Regions from separate parts of the Pelosinus sp. sgz500959 genome, predicted to be linked through region 2. Evidence: riboswitches for the same ligand, from Rfam matches in the RefSeq annotation. Region 2 holds a riboswitch; each other region holds the start of a gene.
What was found. Region 2 has a riboswitch for glycine ahead of ACAN52_RS15215 (ABC transporter substrate-binding protein). Riboswitches for the same ligand answer to the same signal wherever they lie in the genome.
Positions count from the first base shown of each region.

Region 1: linked by a shared signal. The riboswitch ahead of gcvT (glycine cleavage system aminomethyltransferase GcvT) and the one ahead of ACAN52_RS15215 (ABC transporter substrate-binding protein) in region 2 are both predicted to bind glycine.
Region 3: linked by a shared signal. The riboswitch ahead of ACAN52_RS09180 (amino acid permease) and the one ahead of ACAN52_RS15215 (ABC transporter substrate-binding protein) in region 2 are both predicted to bind glycine.

Region 1 covers NZ_JBGJZL010000005.1:149,613-152,895, forward strand. The annotation lists gene ACAN52_RS09695 (glycosyltransferase) at 1-496, shown strand, start outside; gene ACAN52_RS09700 (NDP-sugar synthase) at 493-1,257, shown strand; glycine riboswitch at 1,356-1,444, shown strand; gene gcvT (glycine cleavage system aminomethyltransferase GcvT) at 1,600-2,703, shown strand; gene gcvH (glycine cleavage system protein GcvH) at 2,706-3,095, shown strand; gene gcvPA (aminomethyl-transferring glycine dehydrogenase subunit GcvPA) at 3,097-3,283, shown strand, end outside.
Region 2 covers NZ_JBGJZL010000009.1:139,886-143,168, reverse strand. The annotation lists gene ACAN52_RS15220 (beta-ketoacyl-ACP reductase) at 1-716, shown strand, start outside; glycine riboswitch at 892-971, shown strand; glycine riboswitch at 978-1,079, shown strand; gene ACAN52_RS15215 (ABC transporter substrate-binding protein) at 1,268-2,434, shown strand; gene fliW (flagellar assembly protein FliW) at 2,493-2,948, opposite strand; gene ACAN52_RS15205 (nuclease-related domain-containing protein) at 3,200-3,283, shown strand, end outside.
Region 3 covers NZ_JBGJZL010000005.1:25,799-29,081, forward strand. The annotation lists gene ACAN52_RS09165 (PLP-dependent aminotransferase family protein) at 1-33, shown strand, start outside; gene ACAN52_RS09170 (DJ-1/PfpI family protein) at 241-1,077, opposite strand; gene ACAN52_RS09175 (hypothetical protein) at 1,163-1,300, shown strand; glycine riboswitch at 1,568-1,664, shown strand; gene ACAN52_RS09180 (amino acid permease) at 1,905-3,283, shown strand, end outside.

The DNA.
Region 1 (3,283 bases), on a different contig from region 2:
TTCATCGCTGATTGGGGAACAATTTTTAAAGATTGTATTAGATGCTCTGAGATTAATACCGGAGGTAACAGGGATTATCGCTACTGGTATGGTAATCCAACCTGAAGTTATCTTACAGTATGATCCACCAAATAATGCGATGATTAAAGGCTATGTTCCAGGGACTGAAATGATCAAGGCCAGCGACGTCACTGTTTTTCATGGTGGATCGTCCACCTTGATGACATGTATTGCTTGTGGAACACCTGCTGTGGTAGTACCTTCCATAGGAGAACAAGAGGACAATGGTGCTGTCCTTTCTGAGTATGGTGCGGGAATCGTATTAAACAAAGCAACATTAACAGCTGATATTTTGGTGAAGGCAATACAAAATATTATCAATAATCCCAGTTATCGCAGAGGAGCTGAGCATCTCAAATCATTAGGAGAAAAATATGGAGGAAGCAAAGTAGCCGCTGATTGGGCAGAAACATTAATGGAGGGAAGTTCTCAATGAAGGCATTGATTTTAGCGGCTGGTAAAGGAACAAGATTACGTCCAATTACTGATTATATACCAAAACCCATGGTGCCATTACATGGTAAGCCACTACTTGAATGGATACTACTGTACTTGATCTCTTATGGCATACGTGAGTATATATTCGCTATCAGTTACTTGGGCGAACAGATTGAGAATTATTTTGGTAATGGAGAAAGATGGGGTATAAACATTCAATATAGTCGTGGCTTGGTGCCTGCAGGTAAGGCGGGAGAGGTTTGGCGTGCCCGTGACCGATTACATGAGGAAGAACATTTTTTAGTTATACCAGGAGATACAATTTGTCACTTAGATTATCATGACTTGATCGAATTTCACAGGCAGCACAATGGGATGGTATCAGTCGCTTTGTCAACTCGATACCGTTTGGAAGTAGGACTGGCGGAGATCGATAGTCATAATAAAATAATAAATTTTCTTGAAAAAGAAAACTTGGATCGTCCAATCAGTACAGGAACTTATTTATTAGAAAAAACAATTTTTCCCTATATTGAAAGATTTAATCCAGATAAGAGGGAAGTTGATTTGCCAGGTGATGTTTTCCCCGTTTTATTACATGAAAGAGAGGAGGTATATGGTTTTATCCAGGATTATGATTGGTGGGATATTGGAAAAATCAATGATTATGAAGCCTTAGCCAAGATGCCTAAACAAGAAGCTGAGCATATAGTATATAAGTCCACCTCAACCATCGATAGCAAAAAATGTGATCAGTAAGATATAAGGGGACAAAATTGCAAGGATGAAATAATGTTGACACAAATTAACTAATTTGTTAGAATATTTATAAATGTGAAAAAACAATAATGTGTAGAATGATGGTTATGGGAGAGATCGCAAACTGCGGCGCCGAAGGAGCAAGAACTTTGTCAAACTCTCAGGCAAAGAGGACCGTAACCTGACTATACTCTGGAGAGCACGCCCGTAAAATGGGCGTCACCGATGGGGAGCCTAGTTAGGCAAAACTCTCAGGTACAACAGACAGAGACAAAGGTGGATTCGTCCGCCTTTGTCTCTGTCTTTATTTTTAAAAAACAATAAAGAAGAGGAGGATGGATTATGACAGTAGGGCGCAAGACACCTCTATATGAAACTCATTTAAAATACGGTGGCAAAATTGTTGAATTTGGAGGTTGGTTATTGCCAGTTCAGTATACTGGGATTTTAGAGGAGCATCGAGCAGTGAGGGAAAAAGCTGGTTTATTTGATGTTTCACACATGGGTGAGGTTCGTGTTAAAGGACCCGATGCTTTCCTTTATGTACAAAATTTAGTCACCAATGATATAGCGCGCCTCGTCAATCATAAAATACAGTATACGCCAATGTGCTACTCAGATGGTGGTGTTGTTGATGATTTGTTGATTTATAAATATAGTGACGAGGAATACCTATTAGTCATTAATGCCGCTAACATTGAAAAAGATTGGGAGTGGATGGTAGAGAATAAAAGGGAATTTGATATAGAACTAATAAATCAATCTGACCAGACAGCCCAGCTAGCTCTGCAAGGTCCTTTGGCACAGAGTATTTTGAGTCAATTGACTGATGCTCCTCTTGCCGAACTAGAGTATTATTGGTTTTTACCTAAGGTCATGGTGGCAGGTAAGGAAACTCTTGTATCAAGAACTGGTTATACTGGGGAAGATGGTTTTGAAATTTATTGTCGTCCAGAAGATGCTGCTGCCTTATGGGAGTGCATCATGAGCATTGGTAAGTCTTATGGTTTGTTACCTGCAGGCCTCGGTTGTCGAGATACCTTGCGTTTTGAAGCTTGTCTGCCCCTTTACGGGCATGAATTGTCGAAGGATATTTCACCATTAGAAGCAGGGATTGGCTTCTTTGTGAAGCTGGATAAAGGTGATTTTAACGGTTCTGCCGCTTTGGCTCTACAAAAGAAAAATGGTTTGAAACGTAAAGTTGTCGGTTTTATTGTGACTGGGCGGGGAATTGCTCGAGCAGAATATCCAGTAATAGCTGACGGGCGATGGATTGGGACTGTTACCACAGGAAGCTATTCGCCAAGTTTAGATAAAAATATGGGGCTTGCTTTAGTAGAAGCTGAGTTTGCTGCAGTAGGACAGGAATTTGAGATAGAGATTCGTGGTAAAAGGGTAGCTGCCCAGGTCATTCCTAAGCCATTTTATAAAAGAGAGGGGAAATAAGGATGAAAATTCTAGCAGAATTAAAGTATTCTCGGGACCATGAGTGGGTAAAAATTGAGGGCAATCGCGCGAGGATCGGAATAACTGATTATGCGCAATCTCAGCTTGGAGATGTGGTTTTTGTTGAGGTGCCGACTATTGATAGCCATATTGCTGTAGGGATGGGTTTCTCGGTAGTCGAGTCAGTAAAAGCCGTATCTGATATTTATGCACCTGTTGGCGGCGTAATTGTAGAAGTCAATGAGGCCCTTACGGATGCCCCTGAAATTATGAATGAAGATCCTTACGGTGAGGGGTGGCTAGCTGTCATCGAAATGGACGCTGAAACTGATCTGGGAGAATTACTAAGTAGTGATGAATATGAAGAATTGATAGGGGCGGGAGGTCAGTAACATGACATGGAGCTATTTACCTCATACCCAAGAAGATCGACGTACTATGCTCAATGCAATTGGTGTAGAGAGAGTAGAAGAACTTTTTAGTGATATTCCAGCACAGTTATTATTTAATCATCCTCTGCAATTACCTGCTGCCATGTCAGAACTGGATTTGGTGAAATCCTTACAAAAGTTAGCAGGGG
Region 2 (3,283 bases):
TTTTAATTACTGGTTCGGCTAATGGGATTGGCAAATGTACTGCTCTTAGATTTGCAGAAGAAGGTGCCAAGATTGTTGTCGCTGATTTTGCTGATGGTTCAGGGACTGTAAAAGAAGTAGAAGAAAAAGGATCATCTGCAGTTTATGTTCAAGTTGACGTGTCTTGCCCAGAGAGTGTCAAGAACATGATTGATAAAGCCATTGAAACTTTTGGCAAAATTGATGTTTTAATTAATAATGCAGGAATCACAAAAGATGCCATGATGAAGAAAATGACAAAAGATGCTTGGGATGCAGTTATTTCCGTAAATCTTACTGGTGTATTTAATTGTACTTCTGCAGTATTACCATTTATGTTGGAACAAAAATCAGGTGTTGTGTTAACTTCATCTTCTGTAGTTGGTATTTATGGCAACATGGGACAAACTAATTATGCAGCGACTAAGTGGGGCGTAATTGGAATGACCAAATCATGGGCAAAAGAAATGGCCAAATCTGGTTTGCGTTTCAATTGTGTTGCACCTGGTTTTATTGGTACAGATATGGTGAAAAAGATTCCTGAGCAAGTATTACAAGATCGGATTTTAGTTAAAGTTCCTGCAGGACGTTTGGGTGAGCCTGAAGAAATTGCAGCAGCTTTTGCCTTCTTGGCGTCAGATGATGCTAAGTACATCAATGGAACAGTATTAAGTGTAGATGGTGCTTGCACTTTATAATTGAATTAAAAGTGAATGTTCACCAGGACCTTCCAGATGATCTGGAAGGTCCTTTGTATACGGTCAAATAAAAAAAATAAATAACTTTCATAATTACCATTGAATAATTCAATACATTGTTTTATAATAGAAACTGCTTTAAAAGTACTTTCTAAAACTACATATGTTTATCTGGATGAAGTTTACGGGAGAGAGGCTGTAATGGCCCGCCGAAGGAATAACACTCTCAGGCACTCGAATTACCGAGTAGAAACCGTACATGGACAGAACTCTGGAGAGACCCTCACATAGGGCGCCGAAGGTGAAATACAACAAAATTATTTTGTTGGCAAAGCTCTCAGGCAAAAGGACAGAGACAAAAATCATGATAGAAGAATAGCTATTTTTCTATTGTGATGCAGAAAACACCTGCTGGTGTTTCCTATTTGTTTATCCAGAGTCAAATCATGATGTGATTTGGCTCTTTTATTTTGTACGGGAGCGGGAGAGTACGTCGAAGGATGAAAATCAATGCAATTCGTGTAATGCAAAAAAAAGGAGAGATTTTTCGAATGAGTAAAGGAAATTTGAAATTAGTTGTCTTAGCAATGGTAGCCTTATTAATGACTGGTGTGTTAGCTGGGTGCGGAAATTCCGCTTCCAAAGATATTAAAATTGGTGTTTTGAATGAAATGACTGGTGGTAATGCAACGTTTGGCACATCTTCCGCTAATGGAGCAAAGATGGCAATCAAAGAAGCAAATGCGAAAGGCGGCGTACTTGGTAAACAACTTCAGGCCGTCATTGCAGATAATAAAAGTGAGCCTTCTGAATCAGCTAATGCGATGACTAAACTTGCGACGCAAGATAGAGTCGTTGCTGTAACTGGTATTTTTTCCAGCTCTAATGCCATTGCTACTTCTAGCGTAGCTGAAGCAAGCAAACTTCCTTATATGGCAATCGGTGCTACCAATCCAAAGGTTACTGTGGATGAAAAAACTGGTAAAGTAAAGAATTATACTTTCCGTGTATGTTTTATTGATCCTTTCCAAGGAACTGTTGGAGCAAATTTTGTACTCAATACATTGAAACTTAATAAAGCTGTTATGCTCGTTGATAGCAGTAGTGATTATAGTAAAGGCTTAGCTTCGTTCTTTAAAGATGCATTTGCTAAAGGCGGTGGCAGTGTTTTAGCGGAAGAAGCTTACTTACAAAAAGATCAAGATTTTAAAACCATTTTGACAAAAGTGAAAGCCTTAAATCCTGAAGTCATTTATCTTCCAGGTTATTATGAAGAAGTTGGTAAAATTGTAAAACAGGCACGTGAACTTGGTATTACAGCACCAATCGTTGGTGGAGATGGTTGGGATTCACCTAAACTAGTTGAAATTGCAGGTCCAGCATCCCTCAACAATACTTATTTTACGAACCATTACGCAGTGGATGATACGAGTGCAACTTCACAAGCTTTTGTAGCAGCCTACAAGCAAGAGTATGGACAAGCGCCAGATGCCATGGCTGTACTTAGTTATGATGGAACGAACATACTCATTGATGCCATCAAACGTGCTAATAGTGTTGAACCAGAAAAAATTCGTGAAGCGTTAGCAGCAACTAAAGATTATCCTGCAATTACAGGAGCCACGACTCTCAATGAAAGTCATGACGCTGTAAAAAATGCAGTGATTATTGAAATGAAAGATGGTAAACAAATGTTTAAGGCGACTGTTAAGCCATAAAGGAATATGGGGTCAGGTTTGATTTGTGAAGCAAGTCAAACCTGACCCCATTTATTTTTTATTGGAGTTCTTTCATTTTCTTTAATGTTCCTTCAGGAAAAATACGATGGCGAGTCTGGTAAGGGACTTTTTCTAAAACAGTTTGCTTTGCTAGGCGTTGCTTCGTATCGATAATAATAGGCGCTAAAAGATTAACGGTCATATCATCTTCTTTTTCTGCCGTCGTTACAATGTTATAGACTAGGGGAGGATTATCAGGTGATAAATGTAACTCTTCAAGAACTGCATCATCCAGTAAAAATTCATATTCATTTGAGATATTTAAAGTTTCCAACATGATAAATGTGAGATTAGGTTCTGAGACTGATTGTAAGAAAACAAATGGGCTATCAGAGTGGTGGGGGATCAGAACAAAGGCATTTTCCTCTGGAAAACCAAGTAAACCTTGAGGGAATTTGATAATGTCCGTGTCCATGACATCTAACTCGCCAAAACGTGTAGATTGAATGATCATTTTCACATCGCCCCTTTTTAATTTAATTACATTAGAATCAATAGAATCGACTCAAATTATCTTAATTAATGACAGCCTTCGACATAAACATCAAAAAACCTTTTGCATTTTCGAAATAAATGCAATATTCTTAAAATATAAAAAAGAGAATATTGTATTTTATGGAGGTTTTTTTGATTTTGGGCAGAATTAATAATAAATAATGATAAATGATGAGTGTGGGGAAAGTTTAAAGAACTTAGGAGAATAATATGGCTAATTTTCACAAAGGAAGAAATAACTTAGGTGGTAAAGCGAATCGAAATTTAATTGCTGGTTTAATTTTTTTTGTGTTG
Region 3 (3,283 bases), on a different contig from region 2:
TTGCGTCAGATTTGGTTAAGTGAGTTGATTTAGAGTTCAAGCTTGGTTATGCAGATAAGGTAAATTTTTTATTTATCAGAGAGTTGGCATATCATTACAAAATAAATACGAACCTTCATAGTGGTTTCTACATTATATAGTAACGCCAGGGAGAAGAGCTTTTTACTGTTTTCCCTGGCGTTATAGCATATTTATATAAGTTCTGGATAAGTAACAATTATCATTTTACTGAATTGCCAGCTAAAATGATGATTCAATAGCTGCTACCGGACATACCTTGTTGCATGGACCTATACCAACACAGTACTCTGGTTCAATCCTAAACTGAGTTTCGCCCTGAACAACGGCACCGTGTGGACAAATTTTCGCGCATTTACCGCATTTGATACATTTATCGGTAATTGTGCGATGGACAGGTAGCCCAGCTAGGCGTCTTTGTACGCTCTTCCAAGCATCTCCGTATTCTAGTATTTCGCCTGCTTTAAAGAAAGCATCACCTCCGACTGTCTTAGCGACGATATACATTGCTGCGTCGTATCCAGCTGTAACTCCAGCTGCCGTGATAATCTGGCCGTTATCAACAAATCTCTCATCTTTCTTCAAGATGATTGTAGGATCTATAGCCAATAAGTCACCAAAGCATAGATGATGTGTTGTTACGGGCAACTTGCTAAGGAGCCCTGCTTTGGCAAGTAATAAGGCTCCGCTACATACGGATAAGGTGATAATCGTATTTTTACTCTGATCTTGCAACCAGTTAATTACCTTGGTATTGGCTAAAAGTTCCTCCGTTATTAGTCCACCAGGTACAACTAAGATATCAATTTCGGGGCAATCGTTAAAATCATATTCTGCCTTAACAACTAATCCGCCTACCATAACGTGCAGATCCTTTTTAGTTTCGCTGACAGTGAAAATCTCATACAGAGTACGCGATGTCTGATATAGAGTTGTCTGCTCTTGGGATGAGATGAAATCTACAGCGGAAAATACATCATAGGGTCCAATAAAATCCGTTGTCTCAGCACCATCAAATAAAAATATGCCTACTTTCAAGGGTAATCCATTATTAGTCATAACTTAGAACCTCCAACATTTATTATCCCGTGCACGTGATAGTTATATTAGATCATATAAACTGTCGCTTGGAGAAGAGCCAGATTTGAAAGACGGAAGGAGGCCAGTAGTTATTGATATAACTTTTTTAGTACGGAAAAAGAGAGCGGAACAGTTACGCGAACATGGACTGGTTATTCAAAGTCCGGCAGGTAATGTAATGAGTCAAGTGACAGTTCTCTGACTCGTTTAAGTGGCCAGCGGGACACTAAGGGACGTTCTTTTTTTGCGGGACACTAAGGGACGTTCTTTTTTTTGTCACAATAAAGTTGTCAAAAAAGGAGCGTCCCTTAGTGTCATAAATGTACATTTTAAGTTGACGTTTGTATAAATAGGTGATAAAGTGTATAACTGTACTGAAAATTTAATACTGAACTTCGTATGAAGATGACGGGAGAGAGATTTTTAATCCACCGAAGATGTAATGCTTTCAGGTAAAAGGACCGTTATTGGACGAAACTCTGGAGAGCCTCAATAGAGCACCGAAGGAGCAAGCTGATGTATTTTAAATCAGTGAATCTCTCAGGTAAAAGGACAGAGCAAATTAGCTGTTTTATTTTGAGGCCAAATTTTATGATTTGGTCTCTTTATGTATTTTTTTAGCTAAATGTAATCATTTGGTTTATTAGTGTATTTGTTGAGGTCAGATTTTATAATCTGGTCTCTTTCTGTGTTTTTTGAGGTCGGTGTTAAATACGTTGGGAGAAATGAACAAATCGTAAGTCTCTAAAATTGGATTTACAGTACTAACAATTAAAAAAAGTAATAGTTAAAAAGGTGGAGTACATATGGTAGAAAATCAAAATTTATCAAGAGGATTGAAAAATCGTCATGTTCAATTATTGGCAATTGGTGGTGCAATTGGTACAGGATTATTTCTAGGGTCAGGTAGATCCATTCATTTGGCAGGTCCGTCTATTTTATTTGCCTATATGATTACAGGTCTAATTTGCTTTTTTGTAATGCGTGCCCTTGGAGAATTATTGCTTTCTAATTTAAAGTATAATTCTTTTGTCGATTTTGTACGTGAGTATATGGGAGATCGAGCGGCATTTATTACGGGATGGACCTACTGGTTTTGCTGGATTTCACTGGCTATGGCTGATGTAACGGCTGCTGGTCTTTATATACAGTACTGGTTTCCGAGTATTGCACAATGGGTTCCCAGTCTTATCATTCTTATGATTTTGCTGATTATGAATCTTACTGCTGTGAAGTTATTTGGTGAAATGGAATTTTGGTTTGCTTTAATCAAAGTAGTTGCCATTATGGCGTTGATTGTAATTGGTACATTTATGATTATTAAAGGTTTTTCTACCGATGCTGGTGTATCTAGCTTTAGTAACCTTTGGAGTTATGGTGGTTGGATGCCTAATGGTTTAAGCGGTTTTATCCTTTCTTTTCAAATGGTTGTATTTGCTTTTACGGGAATCGAATTAGTTGGCTTAACCGCTGGTGAAACAGAAGATCCAGAAAATGTTATACCTAAAGCCATCAATAATATTCCAATCCGAGTGATTCTGTTCTATATTGGAGCGCTTCTTGTCATTATGAGCATATACCCTTGGACTTCCATTAGTCCAGAACGAAGCCCTTTTGTTCAAGTTTTTTCTGCAGTGGGAATCGCAGCTGCAGCAACAATTGTAAACTTTGTTGTCCTAACATCGGCTGCATCTGCTTGTAACAGTGGTATTTTTAGTACAAGTCGCATGGTTTACTCTCTGGCAAAAGAAAATAATGCACCTGAATCAATGAAAAAATTGACTTCTAACCAAGTACCTGCGAATGCAACAATCGTCTCTACATTTGTCGTCTTGATTGCGGTTATCCTGCAATATATTATGCCAGAAGGAATCTTTGTATTAATTACCAGTATATCAACATTTTGTTTTATTTTTATTTGGGCAATTATCACGATTTGTCATCTGAAATATCGGAAAACCAATCCTGCACTTGCTGCTAAAAGCAAATTCAAAATGCCGCTATATCCGATCATTAACTATGTAATTTTAGCATTTTTTGCTTTTGTTCTAGTTACCTTGGCACTTAATGAGGAAACTCGTGTAGCACTGTTTATAACCCCAGTGTGGTTTATAATGCTTGGTGTGATTTATAAGATTGTTAAATCGAAAGCAGAAGAGGCCGAGGACGAAAATCGTTTAGTAGA